One region of the Halobacillus naozhouensis genome, then DNA from elsewhere that is predicted to be linked to it. Evidence: riboswitches for the same ligand, from Rfam matches in the RefSeq annotation. Region 1 holds a riboswitch; each other region holds the start of a gene.
The links. A riboswitch is a leader RNA that binds a small molecule or an ion and turns the genes downstream of it on or off. The one in region 1 is predicted to bind cobalamin.

Region 1 (7,492 bases):
AGCAAACACTTCTTTGACAATATCACGCTCGTTACGAGGGATAAGTTTGTATTCATTATAGCTGTAATTTACAACTCCAAAGATCTGTTCATACGTTTCTCCAACTTCCAGAGCATTCTCATCATTTGGGGTAACCGTAAATGTTCCTGAGGCATCCTGCACCGTGAAATCTCCGAAACTATTTTTGGATAGTACTTCTACTCCGCTCACCTGCACGAATTCTCCCTCAATTACTTCCCCTTTACCTTTAGAAAATTGCTGTGAAGTTACTTTTTGTGGAGCAGGAATACCTGCCTCCGTCGTTACGACTTCTACATTCGCTGACGAAGCAAGAATTTGCTGCATTCCATAATAATCAGAGAACTCACCTGTGGCGATCACTTCATCGCCTGCTTCTGCTGATAAACCAGGGACACGAACAATAATACCCCCCGTTTCATCCTGAATGTAAAGGTTCGTTTGACCGCCTGCTTCAAAAGCAGCTGTCGCAATCCCCTTCACTTTAACCGTTGATCCAGGTTCACTCGCCCGTGCCTCTTTAATGGATTGAACTTCTACGTCAGGAACATCCGGCATTTGATAGCTTCCTAGGTACTCTTTCGTATCTTTAGCATAGCTGTCCCATTCTTCTGCGGTTTCAAAGCCGTCTTCTAAATTTGTGTCTCCGGCAGTCACGGATTCCTTACGAATAAGGGTGACATCACCAGCAAACGATTCTTCACTGCCGATTTGACCGATAGAATCAACAACTACACCGTCTTTTTTCAGGACTACAGGATCATTTCCATTAAAATTTATTGCTGAATTGTTTGTAGCATCCGCACTCGCTAAAATCTCTTCATCTGCACGACTATTGGCCGCAACGAAAACTTCACCGCTGGAGAGCGTTCCTGACAATTCGAAGGTACCTGTGGGTTCCAGAGACCCGTTCGCATACATTTCAATTGTGTAGGCAGATAAATCTATTGAACTGCCTGTTCCGTTATAGATTTCAACCGCTTTATTATAACTGCTGCCTTCTATGTATTCTGAGATAAATAAATCGCTCGGTGCTTCCGCAGCATAACTTTGTGGTACCGCACTTATAAATGGACCTAACGCCAATACGGCGGCCAGACCAGTAACGACCGTCTTTTTAATACTCATTTCATTCCTCCTAAATATGTCATATAAATCTATCAATCTTCCCCAAGTATAAAAGATAAACTACTCACACATTTATCTTTTTTGTAAAATTTTCAAATTGAATCAATAGACACAACATAAGACGTCTGACCACTAGAACCATTCCCCCTAATTACATCCAATTTATGGATGACATGAGGTGGAATATACTTCCACCTCATGTCATCTGCCCAATCAGAATAATGGAATTTACCTCTGAAGCTCCGTAAAATAAGAAACGTATGATATTAATAATGAGGTGATAAATATGAAAATAGAGATTTGGTCGGACTTTGTTTGTCCCTTTTGTTATATTGGTAAGTGTCGCCTAGAGGAAGCGTTATCACAGATAGGTGCAGGAGAGCAAACTGAGGTCGCTTACAAGAGCTTTGAACTTGATCCCCAAGCGGAGAAAAACACAGGAATGACTAACGCTGAAAAGCTTGCAGCCAAGTATGGCAAGAGTCTTGAAGAAGCAAAGCAGATGAACAAAAACATGGAACAGCAAGCCTCAAGTGTGGGGCTAAAATACAATTTGGACACAGCAGTTCCTACTAATACATTTGACGCTCACCGCTTGGCTAAATTCGCAGAGAGTAAAGGAGTCGGTAAAGAAGCGACAGAACAGTTCTTCCAAGCTGTTCTCACGGATGGAAAGGACGTTGGTGATCACGATACACTTATCGAACTTGCAGAACACATAGGGCTTGACCGAGCTGAAGTCCATGATGTACTGGCTGGTGAGCAATTCGGGGAACTTGTTCGTGCGGAAGAAGCAGAAGCAAGGGAAATCGGCGTTCAAGGAGTTCCTTTCTTCGTCATTAACCGTAAGTATGCCATTTCTGGCGCCCAACCTACTGAAGTTTTTGTACAAAACTTACAAAAGATTATGGAAGAAGAACAACAATCCCCTTCTCTCCAAAATTTAACAAATAAAATCCAAGGAGAAGCCTGCACTGACGAAAACTGTGATGTTCCACCAAACAACAGCTAACACCAATTTGTTCCACCTCAGGTCATCCAGAATCTGGATGACCTGAGGTGGAAGTTTCTTTATATTATCGTAAGCTGGCGCGGTTGCGTCGGTATTCTTTTCTGGCAGGTGCTGTTTGGTGCAGCCTTATTTCTTCACTCGTTTCGGGGATAACCTGTGGAACTGGGGTCGGTTTTCCTTCTGAATCTACAGCAACCATCGTAAGAAATGACTCCGTTGTTAACATTTTCTCGCCATTTAATAAATCATCAGCAAATACCTTTACGTACACTTCCATTGAGGACTTCCCCGTTGAGGTGACACACGCTTCAAGTGTCAGCGCATCCCCTACTTTAGCAGAAGATAAGAAATCTACTGAATCAATTGAGGCCGTGACGACCACACAGTTACTATGTTTCATCGCAGTTAATGCAGCAATTTCATCGATATAAGCAAGCACTTTTCCTCCAAAAATCGTATCCAGATGATTGGTGTCTGGAGGCAGAACCAACCGTGTCTGTGTCATTTTTGAAACTTGCACTGGCAAAGCATTATCCATTTCCTTTTCCCCTCTTTCTGATCCATACGCATCTATGTACGCTGATTTTGACAAACCGTAGTAAACCACTTTCGAGCCATACGCAACAAAAAAACACCTTCCTAACGAAGATGTGAATTGTGTGCAGTCAAAATGGATCAGCAAGAAAAAGCTGATATCTCATTACGTAACACCCTCCTATCTCCCGTAGGAAAAAACATGTTCTTCTTTATGGCAGGTCTCCTGGCTAAGAATCAGCAGCTCTTTCTCCTTCCCGTTTCTAGTAGAAACAGTGGAATTTAGAAAGGCCTCCTCCTTACAGTGGCGGGACCGCGTTGGATTTGCACCAATCTTCCCATTTTCAGCTTCAATACGAAGCCACCATAAAGCCTATTCAGTTTTTTCGAGGGCCCTTGCCCTCTTTCTTTACTATTGATTAGAACAGGCCAGTTGTCAATTGATTTATGTATTGGTTATGTCAGAAGGTTTAGAAAAGATAGATCACAAAAAAGTAAAAGCCTAAAGTGGAGTCATCTAGGAGCCTACAATCTTACTATTGACCTTAAAAGGAAAGCGATAGCAAACGTTCCATTTAACCGCGCCATTGTGACCGCCATTTATGTAGATGCCAATGGAAAAGTCACTAAATAAAGGTTTGCAATAACACCCCTGTCCCAGTTCACTAACATGAGGCAGGGGTTGGTTTTTTACATCTATCGTACCCATTTCACGATCATTTTTATAAGGAAATAGCCAACACAAAAGGCTAAAAACCCAAGTACACTTATAGCAGCATCGTTAAACTCCATAGCTCCCCTGCCTGTAATCTTTTGCTGGATTTCCACAGCCAGCACAAAAACGAGAACCATAGATAGGGTGAACAAAAATGAAATAGCCGTAATGCTCCATTTAGCAAGCGCATGAAACAGGATGTCCACGAAGATCAACCCTATGATCCCCAGTATTCCAATAATCCAGAAATGGAGCTCCTTATCAGTTAGATTCCACCCAAATGACTGGGATAATCTTAAAAACAGATCGTGAAACATATTAACAATTTCAGCTAATAGTATAATCATTTCTTTCATAAACCAGCCTCCTTCCCCCTAATCATGGTAGCACACCCAAGCATCCCTCCCCCACCTCAGGTCATCCAATAAATGGATGACCAAATGGATGACCTGAGGTGGGGGTTTTTTCCAATCTTTCACTCATCACTTTTACAAGATTCGCCATTCCAAGTATAATAGATAATTAGTTCAATGCTATTTTACATTAATTGAGGTGGAGTTATGGGACGTAAAGAAATGAAGAAAAGGAAAAGAAAAAAGGGCCGCTGGTGGAAAATTGCCCTTCTCATTATTGTGCTCCTGCTCGTTGGGGGAGGCGTCTATGCATTCACGATTTTCAACAACGTTAAACAAACAGTTAATAGCAAACTTCACGAAGGCGTACCTTCTATAGATACAGAGATGACGGATAAAAAAGTCGATAATAAAGAACCCATCAACATCCTTTTGCTTGGTGTAGATGAGCGTGAAAATGATCAAGGACGTTCCGATACGATGATTGTGATGACCCTTGACCCAGCTAATGATCAAATGCAATTGGTTAGTATCCCCCGTGATACAAAAGTAAAAATTGCAGGGGATGGTCGTGTAACTCGGATTAATCATGCTTACGCTTATGGTGGAAGTGACATGGCCGTTAAGACCGTTGAAAACTTCCTTGATATCCATATTGATTATTATGTAACGATGAACATGGAAGGCCTGGCACAGCTAGTCAATGCCGTAAATGGCATTACTGTCCATAATGATATGGCCTTTACGCAGGACGGCTTCCAATTTCCAAAAGGCCAATTGCACCTCTCCGGCGAAGAAGCCCTAGCCTATGTGCGTATGCGTAAAGAAGACCCTAAAGGAGACCTTGGACGTAATCAACGACAGCGCCAGGTGATTCAGGGAGTCATTGATAAAGCTGCTGGATTAAATATGATCAATCAAATTGATGAAGTGATGAATGTATTAGGGAACAATATGAAAACAAATATGGAATTTAGCGATATGCGCCGGCTCGCCATGAATTATAGCAGCGCGCGTAAAAACATCTCTACTTACCAAATGTCTGGGAACCCAATTACTAGTTCTGGCATGTATCTAATAGAAATGCCTCAGCAGGAAATTCAAAAAACACACGACTTGATCGTCAATTTTGGATCTTAAATAGAGAAACCGTGTTCCTACTATAGTAGGAACACGGTTTCTCTATTTATTTTAATTGTTAATTTTAACTACCTCAAGTCATCCAAAAAATGGATGAACTGAGGTAGGGATTAGTGGATTAGATCTATACATACTTAACAAATTTTTATTCGTTAAATAACTTCAGCCCGTACCCCTCAAGAATCCTTTTTGGAACAAAGAAGCGTGCCGTTTTCAGTGGGTCAACAATTTGGCTTACCTGAACCTCGCCAGCCGCACTCATGAGCATCGTAAATTCAGCTAAGGTTAGATCTGTTTGTGGCTGCAATAGATCAATCATATTTTCTACCGCAAGATCCGCAGCCTCATCTAAACTTTCTCTAGAAACAAGTGATGCTGCACCTGCTTCATTTTCGATATAAGGATAATCAATCGAGTACCCCTTAATCACGTCTAATGTCAAAGTCACTTTCGCCGGAATTTCAACACCTGAGACACATACCTCACCGTCACCCATGGCCGCATGTACATCTCCTAATGAAAAAAGTCCGCCTTCCTGAAAAATAGGAAAATAAAGCGTTGCACCGGTAGTCACAAGCTTTGTATCCATGTTTCCACCATGAGCTCCTGGCGTCCCGCATGAGACACCTTCGTTTTCTGGAGCAACTCCAATCACGCCAATCATCGGTTGCAAAGGAAGAGTAACTTTATCATCAAATACCACTTCATTATCCTTTACTTCAACCATTTTAATTTGAAAATCATCTATTCGGTGTCCCATAACACCAAGTTTTGGACCTGTCGCCATCACACCTTTTTCGCCAAGCTCAATGTTATCTATTCTTACTTGCAAAATATCTCCTGCCTGAGCACCTTCCACATAGACCGGTCCAGTTGCCGGGTTAATTCGCTCCCAGTCAATACTCGTAAAAGTTGCATCCTCGGTTTGTATTTGATTCTCAAAACAATCATACGTATCCATGACTACCTGCTCACCAGCTTGAACCTTCAAAGCTGGTTTATTCTCCTTTCTCATCACATACACATAAGAATCTTTTGCCAACATCTGTACCATGACTTTCACCCTCTCCATTCCGTTAATCCCCATTTTAGCAGAATAAACAGGCAACTGAGGAAAAATTCCATAAAAAACCACCTCAGGTCATCCAATTTATGGATGACCTGAGGTGGGAATAAGTGGAACACACACCATAAGTGTTGTCATTATGTTCATCTTTAAACTAGTCTAAACCTAAACAAACATATACTTAAGTTTGTCGTTTCAAGCCCCTGCTTTTTTTCAATCCTCTACTGTTGTTCAAGAAAATTGCTGCAATGATTAGGACGACACCGAGCCATTGCAAAGCCGTGATCGACTCGGAGAGAATGAGGTTTGCCGAGACGAGAGCGACAGGAAGTTCAACCGCACTTAGCACATTAGCTAATCCATCTGATAAGTTTGGAGCGCCGAACGCAAAGAACAAGGGCGGGATAATAGCACCAAAAAAAGCAACTCCTCCCCCGACGATCCACAAATCTAAATCTCCAAATGGTAATGAAGGAATATCTTTCATAAAAGTAATGACAACTAAAATCAGCGAACCAGTCACCATGATTGCACTTCGAACCCAGGAAACAACCTCAACAGCAATTTGACCGCTAACAAATATAAATCCAGCATACGAAATTGCTGATAACATGCCAAAAACAAGGCCTATAGCAGGAAGTTTGATTACACTAGTGGTAAGAATATTGGAAGCAAAAAAAACACCAATCAATGTTACCGCTATTGAACAAATAGCGAGCAATGTTGGTTTCCTGCGATTGAATACCCATTCAAAGAAGATACCAATCCAGACAAATTGAAACAATAAAATAATAGCTAATGATGCAGAAAGATAATGGATTGCTCCATAATAAAAGATACTCGTTAACCCAACAAAGCTCCCCATCGCCATAATTTTAAACACCGATTTTGGATTTAAGCTTGTTGCCTTGGCACGAATGAGAAATACCATCCCCCATAGAACCACGAAAGCGATAAACATTTGGATGATGTTTATATCGCCAAGTGAATAGCCACTTCTGAACCCCAGCTTTACAAAGATAGGAGTAAACCCAAAGCTCCCTGCCCCTAACAACACAAATAATATCCCTTTATTCCTAGACATCCGTAACAACGCTCCTCCCATAACCCCCCATTTTATCATAAAAGATCCGAACCCCATGTAAAAAATATCCACCTCAGGTCATCCAAATAATGGATGACCTGAGGTGGATATTTTTCTCAGTTATGTTTAAGTTGTTTCATGGATAGGGTACTTAGATAATATAGTTTACATCAATCATGCTAACCAATTTTTATGTACATACAATTCATTATTCAATCACAATACCAGTAAACCCTTGCGACAACCAAACCAGGAAATGATGACTCTTAAACTTTAGTTGAAGGTCGTTCTGTCCATAAGCCACAACATCATTAAAGGAGGCCTATATAATGGCGACAAATAATCGTGCTGTAGCCTATAACGGTGAAGGAAGCGTTGTAGTAAAGGATATTGATTTTCCAGAGTTAGTTTTAAGAGATGGTCCTGGTGTTAATCCAGCTAA
Region 2 (7,492 bases), 1.5 Mb from region 1:
AGGGAAAAAAGCCTGTTTAGCGTGCTGTTCTGAAGCATTGCCTGGCTTGACTGTCCCAATGACTTGATGAAGTTTGGATTTTTCTACGCGATTGCCAGTCTGTACATACATCTCCTCTTCAAACATGACATAGGTTTGACGAATCATGGTTGGACCCTGCTTACGGTCTGTCCACTTCGTCCCGCTTAGAGGTTGTACGGTTTGATCTTGGGATGAGGTTGATGCTAAAGATTGCTGGGCTTTTAATTCGGTAACTAAAGAACGTTCCGAAAGCGGGGCAGCTTTATGAACTTCTGATTCAGCTGGCTGATTGGTTACCTGAAAACAAAGTAAAGCAATCACAGCAACGGCAGGCATAGGAAAGGTGAGTTTTATCCAATTTTTCAATGGCTTTTTGGATTGATGGTTGGTGACTTGCTGAACCATTTCGTCAATATCCTGTTCTTTCATAGGGACTTTACGATATTTCACATTGTGATCCATCTTTTTTAACTTATAGTCTAATAGATCATTCATCTAGAAAACTCCCTCCTGATGTCAGCTGTTCTTGTAAGAGCTGACGAGCCCGCCTAAGCCTCGTTTTTATTGTATTCATACTAACTTGTAAAAGCTGAGCTATATCCTTTATCTCAAATTCCTCAAAGTAATACAAAATAATAATTTCCCTGTATTTGTTATCTAACTGCAAGACATGTTCCAGAAGTTCCTCATCTTCACTTTTATGTATGGTGTACTCTTCTGGTGTGGCATGTGGGGAAGGGATGTTTCGAAAAACTTCTGTACTTTTCCTTATAACCCTTTTTATATATGAGCTCTTGAGATGATCCTTACATAGATTGATCGTTATTTTGTAAAGCCACGTTTTGACACTGGATTGCTGTTTAAAGGTTGAATATTTCTGATAGGCCTTGATAAATGCCTCCTGAGTCAAATCCTCAGCTAAGGAGTAGTCCTTCACATAAGAGTAGGCAAGCCATTTAAGGTCGTGGCTATACTCGCGAATCCACTCCTCAACCAATTCATCGGCCGTTAGTTCAGGTTGCTTATGATTTGGATTTTGAGGGAGTTCCTCTGTGCGTTCTTTGCTAATCAACTTGTCCCACCTCATAGAATAGACGACACCCCTCTCATAAAGGTTTTTGATAACGCGAAAAAAGATAACGATTATAGATTCTATCTTAACACAGGTTTTCTATTGAAATGATATGGTTGTGAAAAAGAGCTTAATGTGGAATGGTTATGGAATTTTAGGGAAGCATTTAAAAAAGATACGTTTGACTGGAGGAATAACTATGTACCCTAAGTATTCATATTATAAAGAGATCACTAAAGCTAAGCAACAGCCATTAACTTTTCCGCCACAGCATCAGAATACACAGCCTGGGATAGAATCTAAAATGCACCCGAAGCCAATTATTGAAAACCAGGAATATAAGGGTAGTGCAAAATTAGCCGGCAAAGTGGCAGTTATTACAGGCGGGGACAGTGGAATTGGAGCGTCTGTTGCGATTGCCTTCGCAAAGGAAGGAGCAGACCTTGTGATCCCTTATTATTCTGAGGATGAGTACGAAGATGCCTTTCGAACGAAGGCTCGCATCGAAGAACTTGGCCGCAAATGTTTGCTCTTAACAGGGGACCTTAGTGAACCAAAGCATTGTGAATATGTTATTCATCAAACAATGAAAACCTTTGGGGTGCTAAATATTCTTGTTAATAATCATGGCGTACAATTTCCTCAACAAAGCTTGGTGGATATCACAAACGAGCAGTTTGATAAGACGTTTAAAACGAATATTTATTCCTTCTTTTATCTGTCAAAAGCTGCCTTGCCACATTTAAGTGAAGGTGATGTTATCATCAATACTTCGTCTGTTGTCGCTTATGAAGGCAATAAACAACTTATTGACTATACAGCCACTAAAGGAGCTATTGTAAGTTTTACCAGAGCTTTATCTCAAAACCTTGCAGACAAAGGAATTCGAGTTAACGCTGTGGCTCCTGGACCAATTTGGACACCGCTGATCCCGGCGAGTTTTTCGGAACAGGACGTAGAAATGTTTGGAGCAGATACTCCTATGAAAATTGCCGGACAGCCGTTTGAGCTTGCTCCCACCTATGTTTATCTATCCTCAGATGATTCCCGTTATGTCACAGGCCAAGTACTCCACGTCAATGGCGGCACAATGGTAAGCTCATAGTCAATACCAAAATTACCCACCTCAGGTCACCCATTTTATGGGTGACCTGAGGTGGGTAAATATACCAATTACAAATCGTCGAATCCGTTGTCTTCTGATACTTTGGTGTATTGTCTTGATTTTTGTTCGAAGAAGTCTGACTTTCCTTCGTCAACTTCTTGATAGGCCCTGATCCATTTCAGCGGGTTTTGATTGTGCTCAGGGAAAGGCTTCTCGGCACCCATCTGGCTGCATCGGTTGTTCGCCATAAAACGAATGTAATCTTCTAGGTCGCCAATTGGAATTCCAGGAAACTGCTTCCCAATAATATGGTGGGCCCACTTAATCTCTAGCTCTGCCGCTTCCGCAAAAGTTTTCGTCACAAACCGCTCATATTTCAATCGGTCAAGCTCTGGATTTTCAGCCAGCGTTTCTTTGAAAATCCGTGTGAACAAATTGACGTGGATTTGCTCATCGCGATTAATATAATTGATCATCGTACTCGTCGATACCATCTTCTGATTGCGGGCCAGATTATAAAAGAAAGCAAACCCTGCATAAAAGAACAATCCTTCCAGCACAACATCATACACAAGCGACTTTAAGAAGCTTTCTAAGGTAGCCTTCTCAGCAAAAGTCTCATAGCCATCTGTGATAAACTGATTTCGTTCCATTAACACTTCATCATGCTTCCAATATTCAAAAATCCGCTCCTGTTCACTCTGATCTACAAGGGTGGAGAGTACATAAGAATAAGATTGATTATGGACCACTTCTTGAAAAGCGAGCACTTGCATAAGCGCCGATAAACTTGAATCAGTCAGGTAGTCTGTAATCTTGCCGGCATAATCGGTTTGGATGGAATCAAGGAATGCCAGCAAACCGATGATCTTCTTAAAAGAAGCCTGTTCCTGTTCTGATAACTGTGGCCACTGTTTTAAATCGTTGCTCATATTAATTTCATTTGGGATCCAAAAATTTGAAAGCATCCGCTTATACATCGGGTAGGCCCATGAATAACGGGTATTATCCCAGTTTAATACGTTCGAGCTCCGTCCGTTTACAATTCCTGTTGAAGCATTTGGTGCCTCATAATCGACTAGTTTTCGTTTATGAATAGACGTTTTCATTTCCATCAGTCTCCTTTAAGATGAGCAGCTTTCGCATTCGTCATATTCCCCCTGACTAGAGGTAGATCGCGTATAGTAAGTTGTTTTCAGCCCCTGCTTCCAGGCATCTACATGTAAGGCAAGCAATTCCTTTGCTTTAACCGTGTTGCGAACATACATATTGAACGAGATCGACTGGTCCACATATCTCTGACGAACCGCATTTTGCTTAATACTCGTATGCTGATTAATATCATAGGCCGACTTGTAATACCAATAGGTTTCCTTATTTAAATCCGGCGCCGTTACAGGGATTTTATAATCTTTCTTCTCCTCGGAATAAAACTTTTTAAAAATAGGATCGATGCTGGCAGTGCTCCCTGCAATAATCGAAGTGCTTGAGTTTGGCGCAACTGCCATCAAATAGCCATTACGCATACCATTTTCCGCTACGTCTTGCTGCAACTGCTTCCAGTTCCAACTTGCATCTTGATCAAACGACCGTTTAATAAAAAATTCCCCTGTCTCCCAGTCGGACCCTTTAAAATAAGGGTAGCTGCCTTTTTCACGAGCAAGCTCACTGCTGGCTTGAATGGTATAAAATGCAATCGCTTCATACACTTCTTTCGTATAATCTACCGCTTCATCCGATTCCCAGGCGATCTTTTTCCGGGCAAGCAGGTGGGCCCATCCAAACGTGCCAAGACCAATGCCGCGATAGGACTGATTTGTCAGTTGTGCCTGCTTTACTGGAATGGAATTTTGATTGATGACATTATCAAGCATCCGTACCTGGATCGGAATCAACCGTGGCAGAACTCCAGCTGGGACAGCGCGTCCTAAATTCACACTGGATAAGTTACAGACGACAAAATCTCCCGGGTTTTGCACAGTAATGATTTTCCCAGCCTCTACATACTGTTCCTCTTGTACGGTAGGACTCTGATTTTGCATAATTTCCGTACATAAATTGCTGCAATACACCATCCCTTTATGGCTGTTCGGGTTCATGCGATTGACCTCATCACGGTAAAACATGTACGGAGTGCCTGTCTCCAGCTGGCCGATCATAATTCGCTTCATAATTTCAATCGCGGGTACCGACTCTTTGGACAAATCAGGATGCTCGACACAAGCCCAATATCGATCACGGAACGATCCGCTGCCACGCTGCTCATCGTAATAATCTTCCAGCGAAAATCCCATCACAGAACGAACTTCATGCGGATCAAACAAATACCAATCCTCGCGATTCTCAACGGCTTCCATAAACACATCAGGAATGGAGACTCCCGTAAACAAATCATGCGTTCGCTGCCGCTCATCCCCGTTGTTCAATCGACTGTCGAGAAACGGAAAGATATCCTTATGCCAAACGTCAAGGTACACCGCGACAGCCCCTTGACGCTGACCAAGTTGATCCACACTGACAGCCGTATTATTAAGCTGCTTCATCCATGGAAGCACGCCTGATGAAACACCCTTAAACCCTCGAATATCACTGCCACGGCTGCGAATTTTCCCTAGATAAACACCAATACCTCCGCCGTGCTTACTCAAATTCGCCACATCCGTATTGGTGTCGTAGATCGACTGCAAACTATCATCGACCGTATCAATAAAACAAGAGCTCAACTGGCCATAACGCTTGCCCGCATTTGCTAGAGTAGGTGTGGCTACTGTCATATAGAGGTTACTCAACGCCCAATAGGATTCCTTCACCCACTCTAAACGCTTGGAATGATCCTCCTCTGCCATCAACGTCATCGCGATAATCATGAATCGCTCCTGAGGAAGTTCAAACACTTCACCAGCCTTTGATTTCGCCAAATAACGGTCGCCAAGCGTTTTTAATCCGATATAAGTAAATAAACGATCACGCTCAGGAACAATGGCCGCCTCAAGTTCATCGATTTCCTGTTTCGAATAATAGTTAAATAGACTAGAACTATAAATTTCTTCATCCCTTAATATCTCGATTAAATGATGAAATCCTGCGTAACGCTCGCTCTGCGTACGATTACGAACAGATTCCTCATACATCATCTCGAGCTGAATTCGCGCAGCCAAATACGTCCAGTCCGGCTCCATTTCATTGATTTCAGCTAAACACTCCAAGACCAATGCCTTACCCTGCTCCTTACGCTTCATTTGGTCCAGGTTCATATCAGGAAGCTTGTCCAATAACCGCTGCACATCCAGTGATGGAAAGTTATCCTTCTGCTCTACTAACCAAGCCTTCCAGTCCAATGTAAACACTGCTGTCATACTAACCACTCCTTTTAAATAACTTTTGAAAAAGGTGATGTGAGAGACCCTGATCTGAAGGGGTACGCCACATCACATGAAGTCTGTCTGCATAATTGACCATAAAAAAATCCGCTCATTCAATTGAGCGGATGAAACCATGAAATGAAAGAGGATATTCTAAAAGAGAGTGGAGTCCCCGATTCATTCCATCGCTTCATCTTCTCAATCCCCGAAGAAGTTGAAACTTTCTCGCGTAGGAAGACAGGTCTCCTGACTCACGCCCATTTCTACTACGGTCCCTTCCCGTGCACGTATGCACAGTGGGTTTTTTCCGTTTCGAGAGCGATGACAGTTGCGGGGGCAGTTCCGGATTCGAACCGGATTCCCTATTAAGCCTAGTGGCATCTTCTCCACGCAATACTATATGTAGTGTTTTATTAGTTGGTGTTTAGCTTATATTGTGTTTTAATCATAACGAAGATTGTAGAACTCTGCAACAGTTTTTCATTGATTAGGAATATATTACCTGTTGCAAAGGAATCGAAAAATAATTGTAGAATTACTATTATAGGGAACGGAGCCAAAAGGAGGCAAACACGATGACTTCATTTAACTGGCATCAGGAAGCTGAAAAGCAGTGGGATGATAGAGTAGAGTTTTGGAATGCAAACAGTAAGAATATGTGGGAAGAGGGAAGCAGGAAAACGATTATCCCCTTTTTAAAAAAGCATGTAGGAACAGGAAGTAAAGTAGCCGATCTAGGGTGCGGAGACGGATATGGATCTTATAAACTTGAGAAAGCAGGTTATGCTGTTACTGGACTGGATATCTCACAAGATATGATTGATCGTGCGAAGGCACGCTTGGAACACAAGCGGCTTCAGTTCGTACAAGGAGATCTTGCTCGTCTTCCTTTTGAAATAGAAAGCTTTGATGCGATTATGGCTATAAATAGCCTGGAATGGACAGAAGTACCTTACAAGGGCCTCGAGGAAATGAAACGGATCCTCAAACCGGGCGGACAATTATGCATCGGCATTCTTGGCCCAACCGCGATGCCAAGAATGAACAGTTACCGGCGGATCTACGGAGAAGAAGTGATATGTAACACGATGATGCCATGGGAGCTCAGGCAAATGGCTGAGGAAACAGGTTGGAAGCTTATTGATGAACATGGAGTATACAAACGTGAAGTAGAGAAAGAGGATGTGTCCCATTTTCCTGTCGAACTGCAGCAGGCACTCACGTTCATGTGGGTCTTTTTGTTTGAGAAAAAGTAAGCTTGTCGCTAGGAAAAGAAAATAGGTAGGCCGATTACGCAGCGTGGTTAACCTTAATATATAACAGGTTAACCACGCTGCGTTGGTGCTTACGTTCCCCTTTTTTAGGAACTAAATTCACAGAAAATAGGCTGGAAAGAAGACTTTCTTTTCTAGGCGGGTTTATTCGTTGACATGTGACACTGTGTCATATATAGTAGTTCTTGTTCCTAAGTGACATGGTGTCACTTTTATTTAGATTGGGGGGAGAGATAATGCCCAAACAGACGTTTTATAATTTAAAAGGGGAAAAGAGGCAAGCTCTACTAGATGCAGCAAAAAAAGAATTTTCAAGAGTCTCATTTTACGATGCCTCTATTTCTAATATCGTGAAAACGGCCAAGATTCCAAGAGGAAGTTTTTATCAATATTTTGAAGATAAAGAGGACATCTTTTTTTATTTGTTAAATGAAGATGCGAAAAGAAGACATGAGCATTTTATTACGTTTCTAAAGAAATATGATGGAGATATATTTGCTACGATGATTGCGATATTTCAAGTTTCCCTCGAGTATTCTCAAGATCAAGGTAAAAATGATTTTATAAGAAATGCCTTTTTGAATATGAATTATAAAATTGAAAATACATTTGCTAAGTTTCTTACGGATGAAACAGTTAATAATAGGTATGAAGAAAT
Region 3 (7,492 bases), 1.0 Mb from region 1:
ACCAAGCTTCCTATATATGCTAGCGGTTTATTCATCACCGAACGTTTCCGGATAAACAGCTTCAGCCAACCGCTCTACCCCTTCAATCAAGCGTGGACCCGCACGTGTAACGAGATCAGAGTGAACATCATAAACCTGTTTCTTCTCGATTGCTGGTACTTGTTCCCAGCCTTCTCTAGAAAGCACTTTTTCCACAGGCTTCTCTGTATAATAGCCATATGTTGTAATGATGACATCTGGCTGTAAGTTAATAATGGCCTCCTCGTTCATTTTCACCCATCCTTGTTGGTTTACAGCCGCATTCTCGGCATTAATCGCCTGGAGCATTTGATTCATGAAAGTACCTGTTCCAGTTGTATAAATCTCCGGTGCCGGAGACACTTCTACAAATACACTTTTAGGATCCTTGATTTCAGAGGCCTTTTCTTTAATCCCTTTAAGTTTCTTTTTCATCCCGGCTACAATACTCTCTGCTTTCTTTTGCTCATCTACCAATTTACCGATTGACTGAATCGTTTCATAAACACCCTTAAAATCAGAGGCGTTCTTAACCACATAAACCGAAATCCCTGCATTGCTGATTTGATCAATCGCTGCCTGAGAGTTATGAGCACTTGAACCGTGGGCAAGAACGAGATCAGGTTTTAATGACAATACTTTTTCGGTATTCATTTGCATCCCGCCAACTTTATTAATCTCCTTGACCTGCTCAGGGTAATTATCATGATCTGATACTCCGACAACCTGTTCTCCTGCGCCAACGGCAAACACAATTTCTGTATTACTTGGAATCAATGAAACAATTCGTTCAGGATCTTCTTCCAGAAAGACCTTATTTCCCGCAGAGTCTTCTACGGTCAGAGGGTAGGTCGTTCCCTCTTGAACTTGAGTCTCGTCCGTTTTAGTGTGATCTTCATTTTTGTTTTCCTCTGGCTGACTTGAGTTCTCATTGCCCGCACAGCCTACTAGCAAACCGACTGTCACCAGTAGCATAAGTATGTAATTCGATAGTCGTTTCAAGTTAATCTCTCCCCCTAAAATGTTTTTGAGCACAAAAAAAACACATCCCGCAATGGAGATGTGTACATGAAAAGATTTTGCAATGCCGCTTAATGGCATAACATGCAGTTACCTTTTCCTCATACACCTCCTATCCGCGTAGGTTATTGGTGAGAAAAACAGGTAGGTCTCCTGGCTTATGATCATTGCTCCCTGCTCCTTCCCATGCTTTTCACACAGTGGAACCGTGCAGGTTGCTCACAAATACAGTGGCGGGACCGCGTTGGAATTGCACCAACTTCCCTTTTAAGTGATGAATAACATCACGCCTGTTTTTTTACGCTTATTCAATTATGTATTATTGTACTAAATATGTTGGAAAAAAGCTCGGGTTTTGGAATTTTTCGTCATATAATAAAAAAATTTTGTTGTCTGCTATCGAAGAGGTGCTCGATCTTGTTGAAAGACCGTCTGGTTCCTCCCCGCTCCTAAACCAGCTGCCACCATAACAACTATAACAGCAATGAAAAGCAGCAATGGAACAGTCACTGATGCCGTAACATCGAGGAGTATGCCAATTAATACCGGTCCCACCGCAGCAAGTGAATACCCAATCGATTGAGACATACCGGATAATGCGGCACTTTGCTGAGCATTGTCCGCACGGAGTCCAAGTAAGGTAAGCGCTAAGCTAATAGAAGAGGCTTGACCAATACCAATCAGCATGACACTCAATGTCAACAGAGGAATACCGCTTCCGAACAAAACTCCTAACAAGCCTGTCGTGTAAAGGCATCCAATCATCCCTATAATTCCTCTTTGATTCTTAAAGCGAGTAGCCAGGACGGGGGTTAGGAAGGTCATTGGAAGACCCGTTAACTGCATGACAGATACCATCCACCCAGCAGTCGATATACTTAGCCCTCTGCCGCTTAGGATTTCAGGCAGCCATGCAATCATGGAATAAAATAAGAAAGATTGTAACCCCATAAAGATTGTCACTTGCCAAGCAATTGGGGAACGCCATATCGGATTTTCCTGCAGTGCTGGCGTTTTAACATCCTCTACTTGGGCTGGTTTGCGAAGTTGAGGCAGCCAAACTATCGCTGCCGGAATAGCTAATAAAACCCAGCATACTAGCGTTTTTTCCCAACCTAAACCGAAATCATTAGCTAAAGGAATGCTCAGCCCGGTACCAATGGCTGAAAAAATAGACATGCAAGTCGTATAAACGGCTGTCACTAAGCCAACCTTTTCAGGGTATTTCTCTTTAACAATGCCAGGTAACAACACATTTGATATGGCAATTCCAATACCAATTAATGCAGTTCCAGCAAACAGGGTAAACGTCATTGATATAAAGCGAATTAAGATTCCTGCTATTAAGGTTAGTAAACCCACAAACACGATTCGTTCTAACCCGAATCGTTGACCTAACCTGGGAGCAAGAAAAGAAAACACTGCAAAAGCCACCAAAGGAAGTGTTGTAATGAATCCTGCAGCTGCATTGGATAACCCTACATCAACTTTTATGGAACTGATTAGCGGTCCTACAGATGTAATAGCTGGACGCAAGTTAAAGGCAACAAAGATGATCCCTATAATGGACAATACCTTTTTCATATCTATATATTTGCTCTGAAAGTTCCGCTGTGACTTAGTTCTCATTCTATGTGGCTCCTATTCCCCGCTTGGCTCTTTTAAGAAAACCATTTTTATTCTCACATCATTTCTTTTTCTATATACCTTCCTCTAGTACCTTCTTAATTTCACATCATTTTATGTTTGATTATGGTCATTTATATGTGGCAGAATGATCTACATCCAGTTAATGAAATAATAGAAAAAGAACAAGTACATCCTAAAGTAAAGAGATGTGTACTTGTCCTGCTTCTCCGTTAAAAAGGAAATTCCCTATATTTTTCTTGTACCGAAATCCATTTCAATTTAGTAAACTCATCAATTACCCATGGATTTCCAAACCTGCCTAATCCGCTTTGTTTATTCCCACCGAACGGCACATTGGCTGCATCATTTACCGTCTGGTCATTAACATGTGTCATGCCACTATCTATCTTCAAGCCATACGCTTCTCCTTTTTCTAAATCAGATGTGAATATCGCAGAGGTAAGCCCGTAAATGGTATCGTTTGCTAACTCAATGGCATTATCATCAGATTCTGCCTTGATTATAGAGACAACCGGAGAGAATAATTCGGTCTGTGCGATATCATCTGTGTTTTTCACATCGACAAAAACATGCGGTGTCAGTATATTTCCTTCCCGGTCCCCTTTCAAGGCAACTTTTGCCCCATCTTTTTCAGCCTTCTCAACGGCTTCCAATGCTTTCTCCACTTGCTGGCTATTAATTAATGGTCCAATCACTGTATCAGGATCGGTTTGATCGCCATACGGCAATTGGGATGCCCGTTCAACAAATTTTTCCGTAAATCTATCATAGACATCTTTGTGGGCAATAATCCGATTGATACACATACAAATTTGTCCTTGGTGCATAAATTTACCAAAAATTGCTGCATCAACAGCTTTTTCAACATCCGCATCTTGTAAAACGATGAACGGGTTATTACCTCCCAGTTCCAATGCTACCCGTTTTAGGTTTTTGCCGGCAATTTCTCCTATGTGTTTTCCAAACCCTGTAGAACCCGTAAAAGCAACTAATTGTACCACAGGGTTTTCCAACATCTCGTCACCAATTTCATCTGGTGTTGTCAAAATAGATTGGAACACGCCTCTTGGTAATCCAGCATGATCAAATGCGCGTGCTATGATCGATCCGCCTGTTAAGCCTACCTGTAAATCTGCTTTATGGACAACTGTATTACCAAGCGCTATGGCTGGTGCAATCGAGCGCATCGATAAATTCATTGGAAAATTAAATGGAGAGATGGAAGAGATCACCCCAAGTGGCTGCCGGTAAATTTTATTTCTTTTCCCATCAATCGTCGCATGGACTTCTTTTACTTCGTCAACTGCGTCCATATAATCGAACGTCTCTTTTAAAACGTCAATAGTGAGGTTTAATTCCAATTCGACCTTAAGTAACGTTCCACCTGTTTCCAAATTAGCAATCCGAATAATTTCTTCACGATTACTTTCCAGAAATTCAGCTGCCTTACGAAGTATTTCTTTTCTTTTTTCAACAGAAGAATGTGCCCAATCTTTTTGTTGATCCTCAGCAATTTTATATGCATTCTTGAGTTGTTGTAGAGAGGCCAGTTGAACAGTTGTAATGACTGATCCATCATATGGGTTAACAATATCGTGACCCGTCCCTGTATCCCCGTTTATCCACTGTCCGTCTATATAGTTTTTATTATACTCACCCGTAAAATCCTCCATAATCTTACACTCCTTTCAAATCACTTTATTTATCATCCCTCATTTATTATTTGCTATTAATTTTGCTAAACAACCCGAATATCCCAAGAATCTTAAGATACAATAACTACCAATCGATCTTTAGTATTGGAGAGAATTCAAATGATTACAAACATATTGTTAAATATTTCTTTATTTCTGCCTTGGGTTACATTATTTTTCGCCTCCAAACAAACCATTAAGAGGTATATGCCTGTTACCATCTTCACCTCATTTTTAATGACTATCATCTTCCAAATTGCGTACACCTACAAATGGTGGTTCATCCATGAATATATAGTCCCGTGGGGGTATATGATTGACGTCAGTTTTGCGTACGGAATTTTTGCTGTGGGAACGTTTTGGATTTTCAGACTAACCTCCCATAACTTTTTACTTTATACGGTGGTTAATTTGGTACTTGATGGAATTATGTGTTTTATAGCTCTTCCTACACTTGAGAAGCTAGGTATTTCTGAATATAACCATATCTCTCCGTGGCAATATTTATTAGTCACTTATGGTCTCTCATTCGTTATTTATTTCTACCATAAGTGGCAGGAAAAAATTTTTATAAAAGATTAATGTAATCTGTTCTAAACAAACCTTGCCTTCTCCAGGAAGATGACAAAGCGCTTGGCCTCCCCTAACCGTTTGATTCAAAAATTGTCGCAAGTCCCATTCCCCCGCCAATGCCGAGTGTAGCAATTCCTCGTTTAAAGCTACTACTATTTGCAAATTCATGTACTAACCGTGTCACGAGAATAGCTCCTGATGCGCCATAAGGATGGCCTAAAGCTAGTGCACCACCAGACCGATTTACCTTTTTGTGCGGGATTTCCAAACTTTTCAATGAAGCTATAACTTGGGACGCAAATGCTTCATTAAATTCTACAAGGTCGATATCTTCTTCGGTTATGTTCTGTCGTTCCCATAACTTTTTCACAGCCGGAATTGGGCCGGCCCCAAGTACATGAGGGTTTACACCCGCTGATGTACTATCTACAAACCGGGCTAGCGGGGTTAAGCCTAGCGAACGACATTTTTCCAGTGACATAACCAGGACCGCAGCCGCTCCATCATTCATAGGACAAGCATTTCCCGCTGTCACCGTGCCGCCTTGCTTAAAAACCGGTTTAAGAGTAGATAGTTTGGCTAGCGACGTGTTCGGCCGTGAGCATTCATCTGCTTCTATTCCATCTACCGGCATAATTTCCTCTCTAAAAGCCCCTTCACGCTGGGCTGCAGAAGCCTTCATATGACTGATATATGCAAATTCATCCTGTTCTTCACGTGTGACACCATAATGTGCAGCCACATTCTCAGCTGCTTCCCCCATCTCTGGGTCCCCGATAAATTCTGGAGAGAACTGTGCTCTCGTATAAAGTTCCGGACCTCTCGGGTCATGCAGGGAAGCAGGTTTCTTCACTTTCCATGGAGCCAGACTCGTACTTTCGACACCTCCAGCTATAAACATGTCTCCAGCTCCTGCCTGGACTAAGCGGGCTGCGATATTAATTGCTTCCAGACCAGAACCGCATTGCCTATCTATGGTTACACCGGGCACCGTCACAGGTAGCCCAGCACATAATAAGGACAGGCGTGCAATGTTCCCTCCAGGCCCTACAACATTTCCTAGTATCACGTCATCAATAGCAGCAGAATCCAGCCCCTCTATTAAACCTTTTAAAACAGGTTGAATGAGTTTTTCAGGAGGAAGATGCGAAAGACTGCCCCCTATTTTTCCTATAGGCGTTCGTTTTGCTCTAACAATAACTGCTTCATTCATCTAACCACTCCTAGTGGGAAATTGAAGTTCTTTTCTTGCTATTTTCCCGCTGCTTGTGTAAGGGAACTGGTCCAGCTTGATCCATTCCTTCGGACATTTATATTTTGGCAACGCCTTTGTTATATAAGATTTCATGTCATCTATAACTAGTTGGTGATCTTCAGCACAAGTGACAAAAGCTACTACCTTCTGTCCCCAATAACTATCGTCCATTCCCAATACCGCCGCTTCATCAATAGCCGGATGCTTTCGGATAACTTGTTCCACTTCTTCAGGATAAATATTCAGACCGCCGCTAATGATCATATTTTGTTTTCGTCCTTGAAGGATGATATAACCTTCTTTATTTAAGAAAGCAAGGTCCCCGACTGTCGCCTGATCACCATGAAAAACCTTCGATGTCTCCTCAGGGCGATTTAAATAGCCGTTAAACACCCAGGGACTGCTAACAAACAAATTACCAATTTCCCCTTGGGATACAGGTTTTCCCCCATCATCAAGAATCGAAATTTCTACCTCAGGAAAGGGCTGTCCTATAGCTCCTTCAGGGAGTGTTTCGTCATTTACTTTGCGATAACTAACGAAGCTTAATTCAGAAGCACCATAGAACTCATAAATGCAAGCTTGCGGAAATACCTCTTTAGCTTTCTGCTTCGACGAGTCTGACCACTTGGCTCCAGAGGAAATTAATGTGATTAATTGATCAGCAGTACCGCTGGTTCTTTTTCGATTTAGCGCTTCAAACATAGTCGGCACCATATACATCACTGTGATATCCTGTTTTTTAATTAGACCCCAAACCTCTCTTGCAGAAAAAGGGCATAGATGGAGGGTCGCTCCTATATGTAAACACTGCACAGCAGCATAAAGAAAATGGGAATGAACAAGGGGACCAGGGCATAAAATTTTATCTTCTTCTGTTAGGGAGAAAACTTGACGCCCCAGGGAGAAACAATCTGCCCAGGACGCATGGTTTCTTATAAATCCCTTCGGTTGACCTGTGGTACCTGATGTATATCCTATATAAAAAGGATCATGGCCAGAAAAGTCACTTGCCACCTTCCTAGTTGGAGAAAGCAGCTCTAAGGCTTTTATCGTAAAGGTTTTAACTGAATTTATACCTTTGAATTGATTAGCAAAAGTCTGATCATAGACCACTAGATCTGGTTCAGCATCTCTTATTACCTCGGACAGCTGCCGGGGACTCCATTTAGGATCAAATGGAATAGCGATCCCTCCCATTGAACTGATGGCTATAAATAGTTCTAACCATTTTGGTTCATTAGGAAGCAAGAACCCAATCTTTTTTCCCTTGCCTTTAGGA

Region 2: linked by a shared signal. The riboswitch ahead of P9989_RS01935 (ribonucleoside-diphosphate reductase subunit alpha) and the one ahead of P9989_RS15950 (acyl-CoA thioesterase) in region 1 are both predicted to bind cobalamin.
Region 3: linked by a shared signal. The riboswitch ahead of P9989_RS20785 (ABC transporter substrate-binding protein) and the one ahead of P9989_RS15950 (acyl-CoA thioesterase) in region 1 are both predicted to bind cobalamin.

Annotation. Positions count from the first base shown of each region.
Region 1 is NZ_CP121671.1:3,044,267-3,051,758, forward strand. Features, by position in the region: gene P9989_RS15940 (DUF8508 domain-containing protein) at 1-1,146, opposite strand, end outside; gene P9989_RS15945 (DsbA family oxidoreductase) at 1,433-2,158, shown strand; gene P9989_RS15950 (acyl-CoA thioesterase) at 2,223-2,696, opposite strand; cobalamin riboswitch at 2,892-3,076, opposite strand; gene P9989_RS15955 (hypothetical protein) at 3,389-3,763, opposite strand; gene P9989_RS15960 (LCP family glycopolymer transferase) at 3,968-4,900, shown strand; gene P9989_RS15965 (acetamidase/formamidase family protein) at 5,046-5,954, opposite strand; gene P9989_RS15970 (EamA family transporter) at 6,148-7,050, opposite strand; partial or broken gene fdhA (formaldehyde dehydrogenase, glutathione-independent) at 7,380-7,492, shown strand, end outside.
Region 2 is NZ_CP121671.1:339,731-347,222, forward strand. Features, by position in the region: gene P9989_RS01915 (hypothetical protein) at 1-516, opposite strand, end outside; gene P9989_RS01920 (sigma-70 family RNA polymerase sigma factor) at 509-1,093, opposite strand; gene P9989_RS01925 (SDR family oxidoreductase) at 1,293-2,198, shown strand; gene P9989_RS01930 (ribonucleotide-diphosphate reductase subunit beta) at 2,267-3,307, opposite strand; gene P9989_RS01935 (ribonucleoside-diphosphate reductase subunit alpha) at 3,323-5,554, opposite strand; cobalamin riboswitch at 5,781-5,960, opposite strand; gene P9989_RS01940 (class I SAM-dependent methyltransferase) at 6,136-6,816, shown strand; gene P9989_RS01945 (TetR/AcrR family transcriptional regulator) at 7,071-7,492, shown strand, end outside.
Region 3 is NZ_CP121671.1:4,080,460-4,087,951, forward strand. Features, by position in the region: gene P9989_RS20780 (FecCD family ABC transporter permease) at 1-35, opposite strand, end outside; gene P9989_RS20785 (ABC transporter substrate-binding protein) at 28-1,020, opposite strand; cobalamin riboswitch at 1,165-1,347, opposite strand; gene P9989_RS20790 (CynX/NimT family MFS transporter) at 1,435-2,667, opposite strand; gene P9989_RS20795 (aldehyde dehydrogenase family protein) at 2,898-4,361, opposite strand; gene P9989_RS20800 (hypothetical protein) at 4,503-4,964, shown strand; gene P9989_RS20805 (thiolase family protein) at 5,026-6,168, opposite strand; gene P9989_RS20810 (AMP-binding protein) at 6,169-7,492, opposite strand, start outside.